DNA from 3 places in the Streptomyces sp. NPDC007907 genome. Region 2 is predicted to be linked to each of the others. Evidence: riboswitches for the same ligand, from Rfam matches in the RefSeq annotation. Region 2 holds a riboswitch; each other region holds the start of a gene.
What was found. A riboswitch is a leader RNA that binds a small molecule or an ion and turns the genes downstream of it on or off. The one in region 2 is predicted to bind S-adenosylmethionine.
Positions count from the first base shown of each region.

Region 1: it holds a riboswitch for S-adenosylmethionine, as region 2 does, so the genes downstream of both, ACFZDI_RS29145 (aminotransferase class V-fold PLP-dependent enzyme) here and ACFZDI_RS14045 (ABC transporter permease subunit) in region 2, are expected to answer to the same signal.
Region 3: it holds a riboswitch for S-adenosylmethionine, as region 2 does, so the genes downstream of both, thrC (threonine synthase) here and ACFZDI_RS14045 (ABC transporter permease subunit) in region 2, are expected to answer to the same signal.

Region 1 is NZ_JBIBKR010000007.1:408,679-415,222, forward strand. Features, by position in the region: gene ACFZDI_RS29120 (NlpC/P60 family protein) at 1-955, opposite strand, end outside; gene ACFZDI_RS29125 (NYN domain-containing protein) at 1,201-2,550, opposite strand; gene ACFZDI_RS29130 (hypothetical protein) at 2,587-2,826, opposite strand; gene ACFZDI_RS29135 (rhomboid family intramembrane serine protease) at 2,986-3,738, shown strand; gene ACFZDI_RS29140 (Lrp/AsnC family transcriptional regulator) at 3,735-4,016, shown strand; gene ACFZDI_RS29145 (aminotransferase class V-fold PLP-dependent enzyme) at 4,042-5,409, opposite strand; SAM riboswitch class IV at 5,544-5,660, opposite strand; gene trpD (anthranilate phosphoribosyltransferase) at 5,746-6,544, opposite strand, start outside.
Region 2 is NZ_JBIBKR010000003.1:575,046-581,589, reverse strand. Features, by position in the region: gene ACFZDI_RS14060 (LLM class F420-dependent oxidoreductase) at 1-330, opposite strand, end outside; gene ACFZDI_RS14055 (putative leader peptide) at 528-641, shown strand; gene ACFZDI_RS14050 (glutathione S-transferase C-terminal domain-containing protein) at 778-1,641, shown strand; SAM riboswitch class IV at 1,707-1,815, shown strand; gene ACFZDI_RS14045 (ABC transporter permease subunit) at 2,139-3,119, shown strand; gene ACFZDI_RS14040 (ATP-binding cassette domain-containing protein) at 3,116-3,913, shown strand; gene ACFZDI_RS14035 (transporter substrate-binding domain-containing protein) at 3,989-5,011, shown strand; gene ACFZDI_RS14030 (LLM class flavin-dependent oxidoreductase) at 5,085-6,293, shown strand; gene ACFZDI_RS14025 (NtaA/DmoA family FMN-dependent monooxygenase) at 6,315-6,544, shown strand, end outside.
Region 3 is NZ_JBIBKR010000006.1:459,048-465,591, forward strand. Features, by position in the region: gene ACFZDI_RS26530 (cold-shock protein) at 208-411, opposite strand; gene ACFZDI_RS26535 (MoaD/ThiS family protein) at 858-1,133, opposite strand; gene thrC (threonine synthase) at 1,236-2,522, opposite strand; SAM riboswitch class I at 2,541-2,696, opposite strand; gene ACFZDI_RS26545 (glucosyl-3-phosphoglycerate synthase) at 2,848-3,792, shown strand; gene ACFZDI_RS26550 (trehalose-6-phosphate synthase) at 3,866-5,254, shown strand; gene otsB (trehalose-phosphatase) at 5,262-6,083, shown strand; gene ACFZDI_RS26560 (DUF3263 domain-containing protein) at 6,169-6,414, opposite strand; gene ACFZDI_RS26565 (extracellular solute-binding protein) at 6,455-6,544, opposite strand, start outside.

The sequences.
Region 1 (6,544 bases), on a different contig from region 2:
TGATCTGCCCGTTGCCGGCGTAGAGCCCGACGTGGTGCAGGTCGTTGAAGAAGAAGACCAGGTCCCCGACCTTGAGCTGGCTGGTCGAATAGATCTTGGTGCCGATCGTGGACTGGGCCTCGGACGTGCGCGGGATCTGGATGCCGGCGGAGGCGTAGGCCCGGGAGGTGAGGCCGGAGCAGTCGAAGGAGCTCATGCCGGTGGCGCCGTAGACGTAGGGCTTGCCGAGCTGGCTCTTGGCGAAGGCGAAGGCGGCCGCGGCGCGGCCCGAGCCGGGCGGGACGTTCACGTCGAGGGCGTCACGCTCGCTGGCCCGGCTGGCGCGGCTCTGCTCGGCGGCCAGTTCGGCCTTCTCGGCGGCGGTGAGGCTGTTGAGCAGCTTCTGCGCGGAGGAGAGCTTGCCCTGGACTTCCTTCTTCTTCTCGCCGAGTTCGGTCCGGGTGGAGGCGAGGTCCTTGAGCTTCTCGGAGGCCTCGGCGCGCTCCTGGGCGAGTTCGCGCTGCTTCTCCTGGACCTTCTTCAGCGCCTCGACCTGCTGGCTGCTCAACTGGTCGAGCGTGGAGGCCTTGTCGAGGTAGTCCTCGGGGTTCGCGGAGAGGAACAGCTGTACCGAGGGGTCGATGGAGCCGGTGCGGTACTGCGACGCGGCGGCGAGGCCCAGGCTGTCGCGGAGCTCGTTGAGCTCTTCCTGGCCGCGGGCGACGTTGTCCTGGATGGTGGAGATCTCCTTCTGGAGCTTCTCCTGCTTCTCCTTGGCGCCGTTGTACTTCTCGGTGGCCTTCTCGGCCTCCTCGTAGAGCTTGTCGACCTTGGTCTTGACCTCGTCCTTGCTCGGCTTCTCACTGGGGGCCGCGTTGGCGGCCTGCGAGCTGAAAGCGACGGCAGCGGCGGCGGCGGTGGTCAGCACGGTCACACGTGCGCGGCTCGGCTGCTTCGGACGACGGTGGGACGCCACGGGTGAAAAGCTCCTTCTGGCCCCTCCGCCGTCTCTCCCGATGAGTGATCACCCGAGCGGAGGTTCGGCCCGACCCTAGTGACCTTCCTGTGATCAGTTCAAATCCTCAGATGAAAAATTGCATCACGGTAGGCCAACTTTTCCCCTGGACTCACAGGCGGTGAGACGCACTTGACTCACCGTGGCTCACAGGTCACACCAAACCGGGCATCACGCCCGGAGGTTACTCACCGGGCGTACGTCCCCTAGGCCCGCGAAAGGCGCTTGAGCAGCATGGCGGAGGCCACCGGGCGGGCACCGGCCCGGGCCACTCCGTCGGCGACCTCGCGGTCGGTGGACGCCACGATGACGGGGCGCCCCGGCGGTTCGGCGCGCACCAGTTGACGGATGAGCTCGTCGGCCGTGACACCCGGCTTCGAGAACAGCACCCGCACGCCGCGCGGCGGGGCCAGCAGGACCGGCGCGGCGAGCTCGGCGCCGTCGAAGACGCAGGTCACCTCGGCGCCGCTCTGCGCGGCCAGTTGGGAGAGCTGCCCGAGCAGCCTCAGGCGCTGCTTCTCCAGCGGCATCTGCGGATAACCCGTCTTGGTGACGTTGTAACCGTCGACGACGAGATGGGCCTGGGGCAGCGCCAGCAACTGGTCGAGGACCTGCGGGTCGTTCTCGGACAGGGCGCGGGCGGCGATGTCCTTGGGGGTCATCCGGCCCGGCTCGACGGCGTCCACGGTCTCGGCGGGCCGCACCGACACCGGCGGCAGGGCCAGTTCGCGGCGGAGCCCCTGGGTGGCGTCCAGGAGGGTGTCGAGCAGCAGCCGCACCCGCATGTCCTCGACACTGCGGCCCTCGCGGGCGGCCCGGCGCGCGGCCTCCAGTGCGGCCTCGGTCTCGCTCAGCCGGGACTTGAGCCGCCGGGTCTCGCTCTCGGCCGCGGACACCTGGGCGTGCCCCTCGGCGCGGACGGCGTCGATCTCGCCGTGCGCCTTGCGCAGGGCGGCCTCGCCGCGCTTGACGTCGCTGAGGGCGGCGCGCAGCTTGCGGTGCAGCGTCTCGGTTTCCTTCTTGGCCGATTCCAGCTCGGCGCGCAGCCGCTCGGTCTCGGCCCGGGTGTGGTCACGGGCCCGTTCGAGCTCGGCACGCAGCCGCTCCAGTTCGGCGCGGCTCTCCTCGTCGGCACGTTCGGCGTCGGCCCGCTGGGCCTCCTCGCCGGCGGCGGCGACCAGCTTCACCCAGCCGGCCGGCCGCAGTACGTAGGCCGCGGCCGCCACATCGAGCGGGTCCGCGGCCGGGGGCGGGGAGCCTGAGTCGAGAGCGCCGGTCAGCTCCGGCTGGGTCTCTCTGAGCTTCTCCCCGATGCGCTGGCGGAACAGCGGATCGGTCTCCAGCGCGGCCGCCATCGCGTTGCCGGCGAACTTGGTCCGGCGGTTCGGAGCGAACCGGGCGTACTGCCTGAGCTGCGCGGGCAGCTCGCCGACCGTCAGCGAACCGAAGCCGTCGGAGACGATCTGCACCACTCTGCGGCGCACGCCGTCGGGCAGCGGACGGTCGAGCACCTCGGCGGCGCCGTCGCCCGGCCCCCCGCCTGTGGTCTCCACCATCCGTCACACCCCAATGCCTGTGCGGGCCCGCTCCCCTCAGGAGCCGGCGCCCGGCCTGTCCACGAGTTCCACCTGGTCCACCGCGTTACACCAGCGGCAGCGCACCGACTCGATGGTCTCACTGACCACCTCGCGCTCCTCGACCTTCGGCTCTCCGGCCAGATCGAGGTGGACGTACTCGACGACCTTCGACGAGCGGGTCACGTCGAACCTCGTGAGGTTGCCGCAGAGGGTGCAGCGCCACCGCGTCTCGGCGGTCGGCAGGGGAACCGTCATCGTGACCTGTTCTCTTTCCTTCTAGTGTCCGTGACGCGACCGGCATCCCCGGTGCGTGTGGCTCGTAACCCTACGGCCTGGCGGCTCCTCGCCGCCCGCGCGTCCACGGCGGCGAGGCGGTCTGTGCGGTTGCGTCCGGTTACGTCATGCTCTGTATTCATGATCAGCAAGTGGAGTGCGTCGCTCGTCCGGGCCGGCCGATCGGTCAGGGGGTCGTCGGCACCGGTGACGTACACCCTGATCGCCCTGTGCTGCCTGGCCTTCCTGGCCGGACCCGCCTCGGGCCTGAACCCGGCGTACGGCACGGGCGACGAGCTGCTCGCCGTGCAGCGGGCCTACTTCCGGCGCTGGGGCGTGATCCCCGAAGAGCTGCTGGACGGGTCCGCCGGGTCGGCCCTCACCCCCGCGACGGCCCTCTTCGTCCACGGCAGCTGGGTGCACCTGCTCGGCAACATGCTCTTCCTCTACGTCTTCGGGGCGATGACCGAGGAGCGGATGGGACGGGTGCAGTTCACCCTGTTCTACGTCGGCTGTGGCTATCTGGCCCTGCTGGGCTACGCCGTCGCCAACGCGGACTCCGAGCAGTCCCTGGTCGGTGCCTCAGGGGCGATCTCGGCGGTCCTCGGTGCGTTCCTGTACCTGTTTCCCCGTGCCCGGGTGACCAGTCTCCTGCCGTTCCTGTTCTTCCTGCCGGTGCGCTTCCCCGCGTGGGTCGTGCTGCCGTTCTGGGCGGCGTTGCAGTGGCTGGCTGCGGGGCGGGCCTCGGACGGGCCGGGGGTGGCCTACCTGGCCCACCTGATCGGCTTCGGTCTGGGCTTCGGCTACGCGTCGGTCCGCTACGGCCGCCCCACCGGCCCCACTAGAGTGAAGGCCGCCCCTGCTCCGGCTCCCGAGGGAGAGAACCAGCCGTGATCACCGCGATCGTCCTGATCAAGACCAGCGTGGACCGGATCCCCGAGATCGCCGAGTCGATCGCGGCGCTGGACAGCGTCAGCGAGGTCTTCTCGGTCACCGGCACCTACGACCTGATCGCGATGGTCCGGGTGCGCGAGCACGAGGACCTGGCGGAGGTCATCCCCGGCCGGATCAGCAAGATCCCCGGGGTGGAGGGGACCGACACACACGTGGCGTTCCGCACGTACTCGCAGCACGACCTGGAGGCGGCGTTCTCGATCGGCCTGGACAACTAGTCCCCGCCCCCCGGGGAGGACCGCCTCAGGCGGAGGTGTCCGGCACGCAGCGGCCGTCCTCGGTGCGGTAGTTCCACTTCGCCCCGTCCGCCACGAGCTCCTTCACCGCCCGCACGAACCGCTCCACGTGCTCGTCGGGCGTGCCCGCGCCGAAGCTGACCCGGATGGCGTTGAGCGACTTCTCCCCGGGCGCGGCGTCGGGCGCCCCGCACTCGCCCTGCGCCTGCGGGTCACTGCCGAGCAGCGTGCGCAGCAGCGGGTGGGCGCAGAACAGCCCGTCCCGTACGCCGATGCCGTACTCGGCGGACAGGGCGGCGGCGAAGTGGGAGCTGTTCCAGCCCTCGACGACGAAGGAGAGCACACCGACGCGCGGCGCGTCGTCCCCGAAGAGGGAGAGGAACCGCACCTCGGGGACGTCGGCGAGACCCTCGCGCACCGTGCGGACCAGGTGCTGCTCCCGGGCGACGAGGGTGTCGAAGCCCGCCTCGGACAGCGCCTTGCAGGCCGAGGCGACGGCGTAGGCGCCGATGACGTTGGGCGAGCCGGCCTCGTGGCGCGCGGCGCTGTCGTGCCACTCCACGTCCACTCCCCCGTCCTCGCGCCGGCTGACCTTGCGGCTGGCGCCGCCGCCCGCGAGGTACGGCTCGGCCGCGCGCAGCCAGTCGGCCCGCCCGGCCAGGACGCCGGAGCCGAAGGGCGCGTACAGCTTGTGCCCGGAGAAGGCGACCCAGTCGACGTCGAGGTCCGCGACGGACACGGGGTGGTGCGGGGCCAGCTGGGCGGCGTCGAGCACGATCCGCGCGCCGTGGGCGTGCGCAGCCGCGGCGAGCTCCCGCACGGGCCACAGCTCGCCGGTGACGTTGGAGGCGCCGGTGACGCAGACGAGGGCCGGCCCGTAGGGGTCCCGGTCGGCGAGGGCGCGCTCAAGGGTCTCGACAGCCTGCCGGGGGCTGCTCGGGGCGTCGAGGTAGGTGACCCGCGCGCTGCGCCACGGCAGCAGGGAGGCGTGGTGCTCGGTCTCGTAGACGAAGACCTGGCAGTCGGCGGGGAGCGCGGCGGCGAGGAGGTTGAGGGAGTCGGTGGTCGACCGGGTGAACACGACCTGGTCGTCCGCGCGGCAGCCGAGGAACCCGGCGACGGTCCGGCGGGCGTTCTCGAACAGGTCGGTCGACAGCTGGGACAGGTACCCGGCACCGCGGTGCACGCTGCCGTAGTACGGCGCGTACGCGGCGACGTCGTCCCAGACCCGCTGGAGCGCCGGGGCGCTGGCGGCGTAGTCGAGCGCGGCGTAGGTGACCTCACCGCCGGTCACGAGCGGCACGGTGACGTCTCGTCCCAGAACGGGCAGCGGGGCACAAACGGACTGGTCGGCGGCAAGGGTGGAGACAGACATGACGGAACTCCCGTGAAGGCAGGTGGAATCCGCCCGCGAGCGCGTACGGCTCGAGCGGGGGTGAAAGGAGAAGGGGGATGCGGAGGCGGGGCTCTGCGGCCCTATCGCATTCGCTGGTTCACGGAAGACTCCTCGTCACGCGCTTGCCGTAGACCTCGCTGCCTACGACCCGGTCCTCACCCGGGGCACCCCGCCACGGACGGAGGGTTGCCGGACAGTCGGCCGGGGCCTCATGACTGTCACTCATGACCTGCTCAGGAACGTACGCGAAAAGATCGGCGCCCCGCAAGCCGAGTCCGGATCGCGGGACGCCGGTCCCTTCACGAACGGGATCCGTTACGCGTTGCTCGCGGCCACCCAGCGCTCCAGCGTGCGCTTGGCCGCCCCCGAGTCGATCGACTCGGCCGCCTTGGCCATCCCGGCGCCGATCTGCTCGGCCAGGGGCGCGGCGGTGGGCTCCAGGGCCGCCAGGGCCGCGGCCGAGTTCAGCAGGACCGCCTCGCGGACCGGGCCCGGCTCGCCGTCCAGCAGACGCCGGGCGACCTCGGCGTTGTAGGAGGCGTCGGCGCCGCGCAGCGCCTCCACGGGGACCAGTTCGAGGCCCACGTCGCGCGGGTCGAAGGCCTCCTCGGTGACCGTGCCGTCCCGGACGATCCACACCCGGGAGGTGGCCGTGGTGGTCAGTTCGTCGAGGCCGTCGTCGCCCCGGAAGACCAGGGACGAGTTGCCGCGCTCGGCGAAGACGCCCGCGACGATCGGCGCCATGCGGGGGTCCGCCACCCCGACGGCCTGGGCGCGGACCCGGGCCGGGTTGGTGAGCGGGCCGAGGGCGTTGAACACCGTGCGGATGCCCAACTGGCCGCGGGCGGCGCCCGCGTGCCGCAGCGCCGGGTGGAACTTCACCGCGAAGCAGAAGGTGATCCCGGCCTCCTCGGCGACCTCCGCGACCCGGTGCAGCGGCAGCTCCAGGTTGACGCCGAGCTTCTCCAGCACGTCGGAGGCCCCGGACGCCGAGGACGCGGCCCGGTTGCCGTGCTTGACGACCTTCGCGCCGGTGCCGGCGACGACGATCGAGGACATCGTGGAGATGTTGACCGTCTTCGCGCCGTCGCCACCGGTGCCGACGATGTCGACC
Region 2 (6,544 bases):
GAAGGGCAGACCGAAGCCGGTCTCCGTCAGGAGTCTGGTACCCAGGGCCAGCCCGAGGTGGTAGCGACCGTGGGTCGCGGCCTGGGCGGTCTGGGCCTGGCTGGACACCAGCAGCGGGTGGCGGCCGAAGACGGGGATCGCGGAGGTGCCGACCTGCAGTCCGGGCACCTCGCGTCCGACGATCGCCGCGAGCTGGGGTGAGTCCGCGCCGAAGGTTTGCCCGAACCAGGCCGATGCGAGTCCCGACTCCGAGGCCTCGCGGGAGAGTTGCACGGTGGCATCGATCTGGTTCGGCGCGTCGGACGCGTTGAGCGCTACTCCAACAGTCATGTCGGTCAGAACGACCGCGGGCCGAACCCGCATTCCGGCCGTGTGTGACAGCTTCTTGTCAGTCATGTGTACAGGACCCGGCGCCGCGCGGGGCCCGCCGTCCAGCGGCGCGTCCGAGATGCGGGACGGACCTCTTGACGCCGGTGCCCGACGGATCGACACTCACTGAGGTAATCCCAGTGAAGAGGTAGGGAAACATGAGGCGTCTGGAACCGGTCACCGTCCGAGTGAGCCGTCCGCCTCTCCTTCTCACCTCCCGCCGCCACATCGACCTGCAGCGCGTCTGCAGCGCGATCAGGTCCCAGGGCTGAGCCGCGCCCATCCCGCGCCGACAGCGTCCCCCTTCCCTGAGGTTTCGTCCTGTCCGGTGCGCACGGGTGAGCCCTGCTCCCTCGTCCGACGTCGCTTCCGCCGCGCGTACGTCCGCGCCCGCTCCCGGGGAGAACCATGACCGTCACACCGCTGGCCGCCCACGCGTCCGACCGCCCCGTACCGGCCTTCCGCGGCCGTATCGGCAGGGACGCGCGCAGCGGCCACTACGCCGTTCCCGGCCGCTACCGCCTCCATCTGTCGACCGCATGTCCGGACGGCCTGCGCATCGCCGTCGCCCACAGCCTGCTCGGCCGGGACACCGCCTGTCCGGTGACCCTCCTGCCCGCCGTGCCCGACTCTCCCGACGGCGGGCACTCGGCCCTGCGTTCGCTGTACGAGGCGAGTGCCCACCGGTACACCGGTCCGGCCGTCGCGCCCGTGCTCAGTGACGACTGGTCCGGACGGATCGTCAGCACCCACGCCCCGGACATCATGCGCGACCTCGCCCGCCGCTTCGCCACCGGCGGCCCCTCGCTCTATCCGTGCGGCGCGGAGTCGGAGATCGAGGCCGTCGAGCGGATGTGCGCGCAGGGCGTCGAACAGGCCGCGCAGCGCGCCGGATCGGCCGACGGCGGACCGGCCGACCGCGAGGCGGCTCTTGGCGTACTGCTGGACGCACTGGGCGCGCTGGAGCGCTGGCTGGTCGGGCGGACGTACATGATCCGCGACGACGTCACGGCCGCCGACGTCGAGTTGTGGGTCGCCCTGGTCCAACTCGACACCGTGCACCGCAACCATCTGGACGCCTCCGCCGTCCAGCGCATCGCCGACCACCCCACCCTGTGGGCCTACGCCCGCCGTCTGACCACCCACCCGGCCTTCGGCACCCACCTCGACCTCGGCGGCATCGAACGCCGCCACCACGACCGCTGCCACGGCCTGGAGGCCGCCGGGGCAGCCGTACAGATCCTGGACTGGGCGGCACACGCGGCCCGTTGACCGTTCCACCTGGTGGACCGGCGTTGACATTCGTTCGGGCCGTTGTCTTAACTACGGGCCAGAACGGTCATGAGCGTCAGCGACAAGCCCTGGCTTGCTGACCGGCAACCCTCGCATCGCGGTGGGGTGCCCCAGGTGAAGACCGGACCGAAGATGTTTCGGTAAGCGCGAGGCCCACAGGGCCGGAAGAGTGACGGTGACGCCATGTACGCAGCTCCCAGGACGGCCGCACGCCGCCCCCAGGGCTGCGTACGGTCGTACCCGAACCTGCTCGTCGCCGATCGTGCCGTCGATCTGCTCCGCGTGAACAGCGCACTGTGTACCGCACCGGGCCGTGCCCGCTGCCGGGGCTGACACCTCCCCGCAGCCCCCGCCTTCCCTGACGACCACCGCTCACTCGGTGTGCCGTCGTCCTCCCCGGTCCCGGTACCTCGCCGGCGTGCGCGCCCCCGCATGCCGCGCGCTTCCGGGATCTCCCCTCCCAGCCGGAGCCCACCATGAGTGAACCCCCTGGCGCCACCGTCACCCTCCCCGGGGCGCGGGCCGCCGCCGAACCGCCGAAAGCCGTCACCGCCCAGCGCGTTCTGCCGCTACGGCGGCCGGGACGCTGGATCGCCACCGCGGTCGTCCTGGTCCTGGCGGCCCAGTTCGTGCACGGTCTGGTCTCCAACCCCTTCTACCAGTGGGACCGCTTCGGCTACTGGTTCCTGCGGCCGGCCATCCTCGACGGGCTCCTCATCACCCTCGAAGTCACCGTCTACAGCGCGGTGCTGGGCCTCGCCGGCGGCATCCTCCTCGCGCTGGCCCGGCTCTCCGGGAGCCCGGTGCTGCGGGCGGTCAGCTGGCTCTACGTCTGGGCGTTCCGCTCCGTCCCGCTCATCGTGGTGCTGATCTTCCTCTACAACTTCAGTGCGCTGTACAAGACGTTGAGCGTCGGTGTCCCCTTCGGACCGGCCTTCTTCTCCTTCGACGAGTCGAAACTCGCCACGGACATGGTCATCGCGGTCGTCGGGCTCAGCCTCCACGAGGCCGCGTACGCCGCCGAAGTCGTCCGGGGCGGCATCCTCTCCGTCGACCAGGGGCAGCACGAGGCGGCCTCCGCGCTCGGCCTGCCCAAGGGCTACCAGTTCCGGAAGGTCGTCTTTCCGCAGGCGCTGCGCTCCATCGTCCCGAACTACGTCAACCAGCTCATCGGCCTGATCAAGGGCACCTCGCTGGTGTTCTACGTCTCGCTGCTCGACCTGTTCGGCGCCGCCCAGACCATGGGCTCCACCTACCCCGGCGACATCGTGCCGCTGCTGCTGGTCGTCACCGTCTGGTACCTGGTCCTGACCAGTGTCGTCTCCGTCGTCCAGTTCTACGTCGAGCGGCACTACGCCCGCGGTGCCACCCGCAGCCTGCCGCCGACACCGCTGCAGAAGCTCCGCGCCGGCCTCGCCGGCCTGCGGGTCCGCATCCGCCAGGAGGCCGCCGTATGACCGCCACAACGCATCGAGCCCCGGCGGACACCGAAGCCGCCACCGTCGAGATCCACGACGTGCACAAGTGGTACGGCACCCACCGGGTCCTGGACGGTGTCGACCTGACCGTCCGCCCCGGGGAGGTCACCGTCATCCTCGGCCCGTCCGGATCCGGCAAGTCCACCCTGCTGCGGGTCGTCAACCACCTGGAGAGGCCCGAGATCGGCCACGTCAGCATCAACGGCGAGCTGATCGGCGTACGGCGGCAGGGCGAGCGGCTGAAGGAACTGAGCGAGCGGGCCATCCTCACCCAGCGCAGCCGGATCGGTTTCGTCTTCCAGAACTTCAACCTCTTCCCGCACCTGACGGTCCTGGACAACGTGGCCGCCGCCCCGGTCGCCACCGGGAAGCTCGGCAAGCCCGAGGCCGTGGAACTCGCCCGCGAACTCCTCGGCCGGGTCGGCCTCGCCGACAGGACCGGCGCCTACCCGCGCCAGCTCTCCGGTGGCCAGCAGCAGCGCGTCGCCATCGCCCGCGCCCTCGCGCTGCGCCCCGGCGTCATCCTCTTCGACGAGCCCACCTCCGCCCTCGACCCGGAACTGGTCGGTGAAGTCCTGGCCGTCATCAAGGACTTGGCGACCAGCGGAACCACCCTCCTCATCGTCACCCACGAGATCGGTTTCGCCCGCGAGATCGCCGACCGGGTCGTCTTCATCGACGGCGGCAGGATCATCGAGCAGGGCCCGCCCTCCGAGGTCCTCGACAAGCCCCGGCACGAGCGGACCAGGGACTTCCTCAGCAAGGTCCTCTGACCGCCGCCCCCTCGACTTCCCCCCACGCCACCCGCATCACTCCCCGCATCACTTCCCCACCGACAAGGAACGGCCATGTCTGTCCACTTCACCCGACGCAGCCTGATACGCGGCATCACCGCGGCGACCGCCGTCGCCACCCTGGCCACCGGGCTCGCCGCCTGCGGTGGCGACAGCGACGCGGCCACCACGACGAGCGACAGCGCCGGCACGGTCACCGTCGGCCGGCTGTCCAACGGCGCCGCCGAGGAGACCACCCTCAAGGTCTCCGAGGTCAAGTCCATCAGCGCCCAGCTGCCCGACGCGATCAGGAAGAGCGGCAAGCTGGTGATCGGGTCCGGCACCCTGCCCTCCGGCTCCCCGCCGCTGGGCTTCGTGGGCAGCGACCAGAAGACACTCACCGGCTCCGAGATCGACCTGGCCAGACTGGTCGCGGCCGTCCTCGGCCTGGAGCCCGAAGTGAAGCGGTTCACCTGGGAGAACCTCTTCGTCGGCATCGACAGCGGCAAGGTGAACGTCGGCTTCTCGAACATCACCGACACCGAGGAACGCAAGAGGAAGTACGAGTTCGCCTCCTACCGCAAGGACGACCTCGCCTTCGAGACACTCAAGTCCTCGAAGTTCGCCTTCGACGGTGACTACGAGGCCCTCGCGGGGAAGACCGTCTCGGTCGGCGCGGGCACCAACCAGGAGCGGATCCTGCTGGGGTGGAAGGACAAGCTGGAGGAGGAGGGCAAGAAGCTCACCATCAAGTACTTCCAGGACAACAACAGCCTCTACCTGGCCCTGAACAGCGGCAAGATCGACGCCTATCTGGGCCCCAGCCCCAACCTCGCCTACCACGTCACCCAGACGGAGAAGACTCCCGACGCGACCAGGATCGCGGGCCAGTACTCCGGCGCCGGCGCGAGCCTCCAAGGGCTGATCGCGGCCACCGCGAAGAAGGACAGCGGCTTGGCCGAGCCGCTCGCCGACGCCATCAACCACCTGATCGACAACGGTCAGTACGCCAAGTGGCTCGCCGCCTGGAACCTCTCCAGTGACGCCGTCACCAAGTCCGAGGTCAACCCGCCCGGGCTGCCGCTCGACAACTCCTGACCCGTTCCTCATCAGCCGTACGCAGCGTCCCGCGGACCGCCGATCCAGTACGGACCTCCAGGAAGGCAGCCTCGTGTCCTCAACTCCCGTGTCCTCTCTGCACCTTGCCGTCGCCCTCGACGGCACCGGCTGGCACCCGGCCTCCTGGCGCGAGCAAGTCGCCCGGCCCCGCGACCTGTTCACCGCCGGATACTGGGCGGACCTCGTCGCCGAGGCCGAGCGCGGCCTTCTCGACTTCGTCACCTTCGAGGACGGACTCGGTCTGCAGTCCTCGCACTACGGCGAGCCGGACGGCCGCACCGACCAGGTCCGCGGCCGTCTGGACGCCGTCCTGACCGCCTCCCGCGTCGCACCCCTGACCCGGCACATCGGCTTGGTGCCCACCGTGATCGCCACCCACACCGAGCCGTTCCACATCTCCAAGGCCATCGCCACCCTCGATCATGTGAGCACCGGCCGGGCGGGCCTGCGGGTGCAGATCAGCGCCCGGCCGTACGAGGCCGACCACTTCGGCCGCCGCCGCTTCCCGCCGATCAGCCTGGAGGAGCTGCGGACCCCGGCCGGACAGGAACGGCTCACCGGCCTCTTCGACGAGGCCGCCGACCACGTCGAGGTCGTGCGCCGGCTCTGGGACAGCTGGGAGGACGACGCCGAGATCCGTGACGCCGCGACCGGCCGCTTCATCGACCGCGACAAACTGCACTACATCGATTTCCAGGGCAAGCACTTCAGCGTCAAGGGCCCTTCCATCACCCCACGCCCACCGCAGGGCCAGCCGGTGGTCACCGCCCTCGCCCACCAGACCGTCCCGTACCGGCTGGTGGCCCGCCAGGCCGACGTCGGCTACGTCACCCCGCACGACGCCGGGCAGGCCCGCGCGATCGTTGCCGAGATCCGCGCCGAACAGGAGGCAGCCGGACGCGCCGGTGAACTGCTGCACGTGTTCGGCGACCTGGTGGTGTTCCTCGACGACGACCGGGCAGCGGCAGAGGACCGGCGCGCACGCCTCGACGCGCTCGCGGGCGAGCCGTACGACAGCGACGCCCGGGTCTTCACCGGCACCTCCTCCCAACTCGCCGATCTGTTGCAGGAACTGGCGGGAGAGGGACTGAGCGGATTCCGGCTGCGGCCCGCCGTCGCCGGACACGACCTGCCGGCCATCACCCGCGGCCTGGTTCCCGAGCTCCAGCGCCGGGGCGCCTTCCGCACCGCCTACGAGGCCGACACCCTGCGTGGCCTGCTGGGCCTGACCCGCCCCGCCAACCGCTACGCCACCGCCTGAGCCGGAGGGACCGCACCCACCATGAGCAAGCCGCTGAAGCAGATCCATCTGGCCGCGCACTTCCCCGGCGTCAACAACACCACCGTGTGGAGCGACCCGCAGGCCGGCAGCCACATCGAGTTCAGCTCCTTCGCCCACTTCGCACGCACCGCCGAACGCGCCAAGTTCGACTTCCTGTTTCTCGCCGAGGGCCTCAGGCTGCGCGAACAGGGCGGGCAGATCTACGACCTGGACGTCGTCGGCCGCCCCGA
Region 3 (6,544 bases), on a different contig from region 2:
GTTGTCACTCTCACCTTCAGAGTGCTAACGCAATGATTAGCACTCGGGCATGGCGAGTGCAAGCGCCTCCCGGGGATCGGGCGGTGGCGTCAGCCCCCGGCGAACACCCCCCGGCACCCGCTGCGAGCAGGCCGAAGGGCCCGCACCCCGGGGGGTACGGGCCCTTCTGAGAAGACCGGTCGTTCGAGCGTTGGTCGTGGTGCGCGTTCAGGCAGAGACGCGAACCATGTCGGCCTGCGGCCCCTTCTGACCCTGCGAGATCTCGAACTCGACCCGCTGGCCCTCTTCAAGGGTGCGGTAGCCGTCCATCTGGATCGCGCTGTAGTGGACGAAAACATCCGCACCACCGTCGACCGCGATGAAGCCGTACCCCTTCTCCGCGTTGAACCACTTGACGGTGCCCTGAGCCATGCCTAACTCCCCTATTACTGGCCCTTGCACAGATCCACACTTCGCGGACCCGGGTCAGACCTCACCCCCCACGGTTGGGGGCGTGCGCCGGAACGCGTCGACCGCGGCTGAATGTATCTGTCCAACTGCCGTCTGCAACAGGTCAATCGGACGAGAATTCAGGACGCGCGGGGTCCGGAATGTGGGGAGCATTCGCCCGATTTCAGGGCAAGTCGGGCCACACAAAGGGAACAAAAGCCTCAAAAGACATGCACACTTTGGCTACATCTTGTCGGGCTCGAAGCAGGAACTCAGGGTTCCGATCAACGGATCGGGATCGCGTTCCCCAACTGTACCCCGCTCAACCACACAGAATTGCCCCCTCCGTTTCTCTCACGGAGGGGGCAATTCGATAAACTCTCAGTGACTGTCGTTACCGAAGGTAACAATCAGGTCGGCCGGTCGGTTCAGCCACCCGCGACGGCGGGAATGATCGACACACCGGCACCGTCCGGCGTCGCCGTCTCCAGACCCTGCTCGAAGCGCACGTCGTCGTCGTTGACGTACACGTTGACGAACCGGCGCAGCTTGCCCTGGTCGTCGAGCACCCGGGCGGCGATCCCGGTGTGGTTCTTCTCCAGATCGGCGATGACCTCCCCGAGATTCGCCCCCTCGGCGGCGACCTCGGCCTGCCCGCCGGTGTAGGTGCGCAGGATGGTGGGGATGCGAACGGTGACGCTCATCGGAACATGACCTCCGGTTTTGTTGAAGCTACGGCTGGGGCGCACCCTCAGGGGCGCGGGGAACTGCGCGACCAGCCCCCACCGGCCCGCAGCGAACAACGATCAGACGAGCCCGGCATCCCGGAACGACTCCAGGTTGGGCCGAATGGTCGCGGTGAGCCCCGTGCCCGCCACCGCGTCCAGCGTCTTCAGACCGTCCCCGGTGTTGAGCACCACCGTCGTCTTCGACGGATCCAGCAGCCCGCTCTCGATCAGCTTCTTGGTGACACCCACGGTCACCCCACCGGCGGTCTCCGCGAAGATCCCCTCGGTCCGCGCAAGGATCTTGATCGCGTCGACGACCTGCTCGTCGTTCACGTCCTCCACCGCCCCACCGGTCCGCCGCGCGATGTCCAGCACGTACGGCCCGTCCGCCGGGTTGCCGATCGCGAGGGACTTGGCGATGGTGTCCGGCTTCTGCGGACGGACGACGTCGTGCCCGGCCTTGAACGCCGTCGACACCGGCGAGCAGCCCTCGGCCTGCGCACCGAAGATCTTGTACGGCTTGTCCTCGACCAGACCGAGCTTGATCAGCTCCTGCAGACCCTTGTCGATCTTCGTGAGCTGCGAGCCGGAGGCGATCGGCACCACGAGCTGGTCCGGCAGCCGCCAGCCGAGCTGCTCGCAGATCTCGTACGCCAGGGTCTTGGAACCCTCCGCGTAGTACGGCCGCAGGTTGACGTTGACGAAGCCCCAGCCCTCACCGGCCGGGTCGCCGATCAGCTCGGAGCAGAAGCGGTTCACGTCGTCGTAGTTGCCCTCGATGCCGACGAGCTCGCCGCCGTAGACCGCGGCCATGACGACCTTGCCCTGCTCCAGGTCGTGCGGGATGAACACGCAGGAGCGGAAGCCGGCGCGGGCCGCGGCGGCGCCCACCGCACCGGCGAGGTTGCCGGTGGAGGAGCAGGAGAGCGTGGTGAAACCGAAGGCGCGGGCGGCCTCCAGGGCCTGGGCGACGACCCGGTCCTTGAAGGAGTGCGTCGGGTTGCCGGAGTCGTCCTTGACGAACAGCTTGCCGGCGTCGACACCCAGCTCGCGTGCGAGGTTGTCGGCCTTGACGAGCTTGGTCCAGCCGGGGTTGATGTTCGGCTTGTCCGCCACGTCGGCCGGGACCGGCAGCAGCGGGGCGTAGCGCCAGATGTTCGCGGGGCCCGCTGCGATGCGCTTGCGGAGCTCTTCGGTGTCGTAGCCCGAGAAGTCGTAGGCGATCTCCAGCGGGCCGAAACACTCCTCGCACGCGAAGACCGGGCCGAGGGGTACGCGGTGACCGCACTCGCGGCAGCTGAGGGCAGCCGCGGGACCGAGGTCTACGGTGGAGTCAGTGGTGCTTGCAACAGTCTGCACAGCCATGTGAGGCGAGGCCCTTTCTCCTCATCTTCCTCACGACGCATCTCGCCGTGAGACGGATTTGGCACCTTCCCTAGCCGGGAGCCTCGCGAAGTGGTCGACAGCGACCTACGAGTACCGACTGGAGGGTTGCCGGGGCTTCATCGGGCCGTTTCCCTCTGCCCCTCTGGATGAGCTGTATGCGGTTGTAAAGGCGGGTGACCCCGGACATGCGATGGTCATCCGCGTTGTTCAAGACTGTAACCGACGACCAGGACAGTTGAGATAGTCGTCCGAACCGCGAGATGGATCACTCCGTCCCGCCCGGAGCACGCAGAGGAGCCGCACGGTGCTGGAAGAAGTCGAGCGCTGGCTGAGCACCCGTTCCTGGTCCGCGAACGATCGCCCCCTCCACCAGATCCTCGCAGCGAAGCAGCGCACGGGCCAGACGGTCAGTGTGGTGCTGCCCGCGCTGAACGAGGAGGAGACGGTCGGCGACATCGCCTCCGTCATCCGCCACGACCTGATGCTGCAGGTCCCGCTCGTCGACGAGCTGGTCGTCGTCGACTCGGGGTCGACCGACCGCACCGCGGAGGTCGCCGCCGCCGCGGGCGCGCGCGTGGTGCACCGGGACGTGATACTCCCGCGCCTGCCAGCCGTGCCCGGCAAGGGCGAGGTGCTGTGGCGCTCACTGCTGGTCACCCGCGGGGACATCGTCTGTTTCGTCGACGCGGACCTCAGGGACTTCTCGTCCGGCTTCGTCTCGGGGATCGTGGGCCCGCTGCTCACGGACCCGGACGTGGACCTGGTGAAGGCCATGTACGACCGCCCGCTCGGCGGCGCCACCGGGCAGGGCGGCCGGGTCACCGAGCTGATGGCCCGCCCGCTGCTCAACATGCACTGGCCGCAGCTGGCCGGCTTCGTGCAGCCGCTCGGCGGCGAGTACGCGGCCCGCCGCTCCCTGCTGGAGCAGCTGCCCTTCCCGGTCGGGTACGGCGTCGAGCTGGGCATGATGGTCGACGCGCTGCACCTGGCGGGGCTGGACGCCCTCGCCCAGGTGGACGTGGGGGTGCGCAAGCACCGGCACCAGGACGGGCAGGCGCTGGGCCGGATGGCCGCCGCGATCTACCGCACGGCCCAGCTGCGGCTGGCCCGCGGGCACCTGATCCGGCCGTCCCTGACCCAGTTCGAGCGGGGCACGGACGGCTTCGAGCCGAGGACCTACTCCGTGGACACCGAGGAGCGTCCGCCGATGGTGGAGATCTCCGAGTACCAGGCCCGGAAGGCTGCCTGACCGGGGCCGTTTTCGGCCGGGCGCGGCAGATCCGCACGTTTGAGCGTTTCGGGGCCGGGCTAGGTTGAGGCTTATGGCTTCAACGTACGGTGCTGCACAGGTGCTGGTGGCCTCCAACCGTGGCCCGGTCTCGTACACGGTGGGAGCGGACGGTTCGCTGGACGCCAAGCGGGGCGGCGGCGGGCTGGTGTCCGGGCTCTCCGCGATCGGCTCGGACGCGGACGCGCTGTGGGTGTGCTCGGCGCTCTCCGACGGCGACCGGGAGGCGGTGGGGCGCGGCGTCGGCGAGGACGGCGTGCGGATGCTGGACATCCCGCCCGACGTGCACGCCGACGCGTACAACGGCATCGCCAACTCGGTCCTGTGGTTCGTGCACCACATGCTCTACCAGACGCCCCTGGAGCCCGTCTTCGACGCGGAGTTCCGGCGGCAGTGGGCGTCCTACGAGGCGTACAACCGGGCGTTCGCCGAGGCGCTGGCCGAGGAGGCGGCGCAGGGCGCGGCGGTCGTGGTGCAGGACTACCACCTGACGCTGGTGCCGGGCATGCTCCGCGAGCTGCGGCCCGACCTGCGCATCGGGCACTTCTCGCACACGCCGTGGGCGCCGCCGGAGTACTTCCGGATGCTGCCCGACGACGTGGCCGGGCAGGTGCTGCGCGGCATGCTCGGCGCGGATCGGCTGGGCTTCCTGACCGAGCGCTGGGCGGAGGCGTTCACCGCGTGCGCCGAGCGGTTCGCGGGCGGGCTCGGCGGCACCCGGGTCGGGGTGCACGGCCTCGGCGCCGACGCCGACTTTCTGCGCAAGCGGGCCCACGAGCCGGACGTCGAGGAGCGGATCACCGCGCTGCGGCAGGAGATCGGCGAGGGCCGCCGCACCATCGTCCGCGTGGACCGCACCGAACTGTCCAAGAACATCGTGCGCGGCATGCTGGCCTACCGCAGGCTGCTGGAGACCCACGCCGAGTGGCGCGAGCAGGTGGTGCACGTCGCCTTCGCCTACCCCTCCCGGCAGGACCTCGCGGTGTACCGGGACTACACGGCCGAGGTGCAGCGGCTCGCGGACGAGATCAACGCCGAGTACGGCACGCCGGGCTGGAAGCCGGTCGTGCTGCACGTCAAGGACGACTTCGCGCGCTCGCTGGCCGCCTACCGGCTGGCCGACGTGGCCCTGGTCAACCCGATCCGCGACGGCATGAACCTCGTCGCCAAGGAGGTCCCGGTGGTGTCCGACGCGGGCTGCGCGCTGGTGCTGTCCCGGGAGGCCGGGGCGCACGAGGAGCTGGGCGAGGACGCGATCACCGTGAACCCTTACGACGTGACGGGCACGGCGGCGGCCCTGCACGAGGCGCTGTCGATGCGCCCGGAGGAACGCGCCGAACGCAGCAAGCGCCTGGCCGCCGCGGCGACGGCCCTGCCACCGGCGCGGTGGTTCCTGGACCAGCTCGACGCGTTGAGGGGCTGAGGGCCGAATGAGCAGCCTTCCCACCCCAGCCACCAAGGCCGGGCAATACGGCCTCGACGCCCTCCTCGCGCAGCCCGGCAAGGCCCTGATCGCGCTGGACTTCGACGGGACGCTCGCGCCGATCGTGGCCGACCCCGAGCAGGCCCGGGCCCATCCACAGGCGCTGGGCGCACTGGCGGCGCTCGCCCCGAAGGTCGCCGCCATCGCGGTGATCACCGGCCGGCCCGCCGACGTCGCCGTACGCAACGGCGGCTTCGCGAACGTGCCCGGCCTCGGGCACCTCGTCGTCCTCGGGCACTACGGCGCCGAGCGGTGGGACGCCCGCAGCGGCGAGGTCACCGCGCCCGCGCCGCACCCCGGCGTCGACGCCGTCCGCGCCGAACTGCCCGGGCTGCTCGAAGGGAGCGACGCCTGGGTGGAGGACAAGGGCCGGGCGGTGGCCGTGCACACCCGCCGGGCCGCCGACCCGCAGGCCGCCTTCGAGGCCCTGCGCGAGCCGCTCACCGCCCTGGCGACCCGGCACGGCCTGATCGTCGAGCCCGGCCGCATGGTCCTCGAACTGCGCCCGCCCGGCATGGACAAGGGCGTGGCCCTGATCGACCACGCCCGGGAGATCGGCGCCGGCTCGGTCCTCTACGCCGGCGACGACCTGGGCGACCTGCCCGCCTACGCCGCGGTGGACACCCTCCGCACGACCGGCACCCCGGGCCTGCTGGTGTGCAGCGGCAGCGACGAGGTGACCGAGCTGCGCGAGCGGGCGGACGTGGTGGTGGACGGCCCGGAGGGGGTTGTGGACCTACTGACGGCCTTGGCGGACCGGATGGGCTGAAGGGTCACGCCCTTCAGGGGCGCGGGGAACTGCGCGAACAACCACGACGCACCCGCACCCCGCGGCGGCCAGAAGCCCCCGCCCCTCACCGCTCAGACCGACGCCGCTCCCGAACCCGCCGCAGCCGATTCACCGTCACAGGATCATGCGCCAACGCCCGAGCATCATCCAGCAGCGCATTGAGCAGCTGGTAGTAGCGAACAGGCGCGAGCCCCAGCTCCTCACGTATCGCCCGCTCCTTCGCACCGGGCCCGGAGAACCCCCGGCGTTCGAGCGCGAGAATGTCCCGCTCCCTGCGCCCGAGCCCCTGCTCACCCGTGTCCTCGTCCATGCACGGCACCGTAACGCCCCCCACCGACAGCACAGCGAAGCTACTCCGCGCTCTCCGCCCGGGTCGCCTCGGCCTGGAGGTGGCCCAGGACGCCCGACGGGCTGCCGCCGGGCGCGACGGCCTTGCCGAT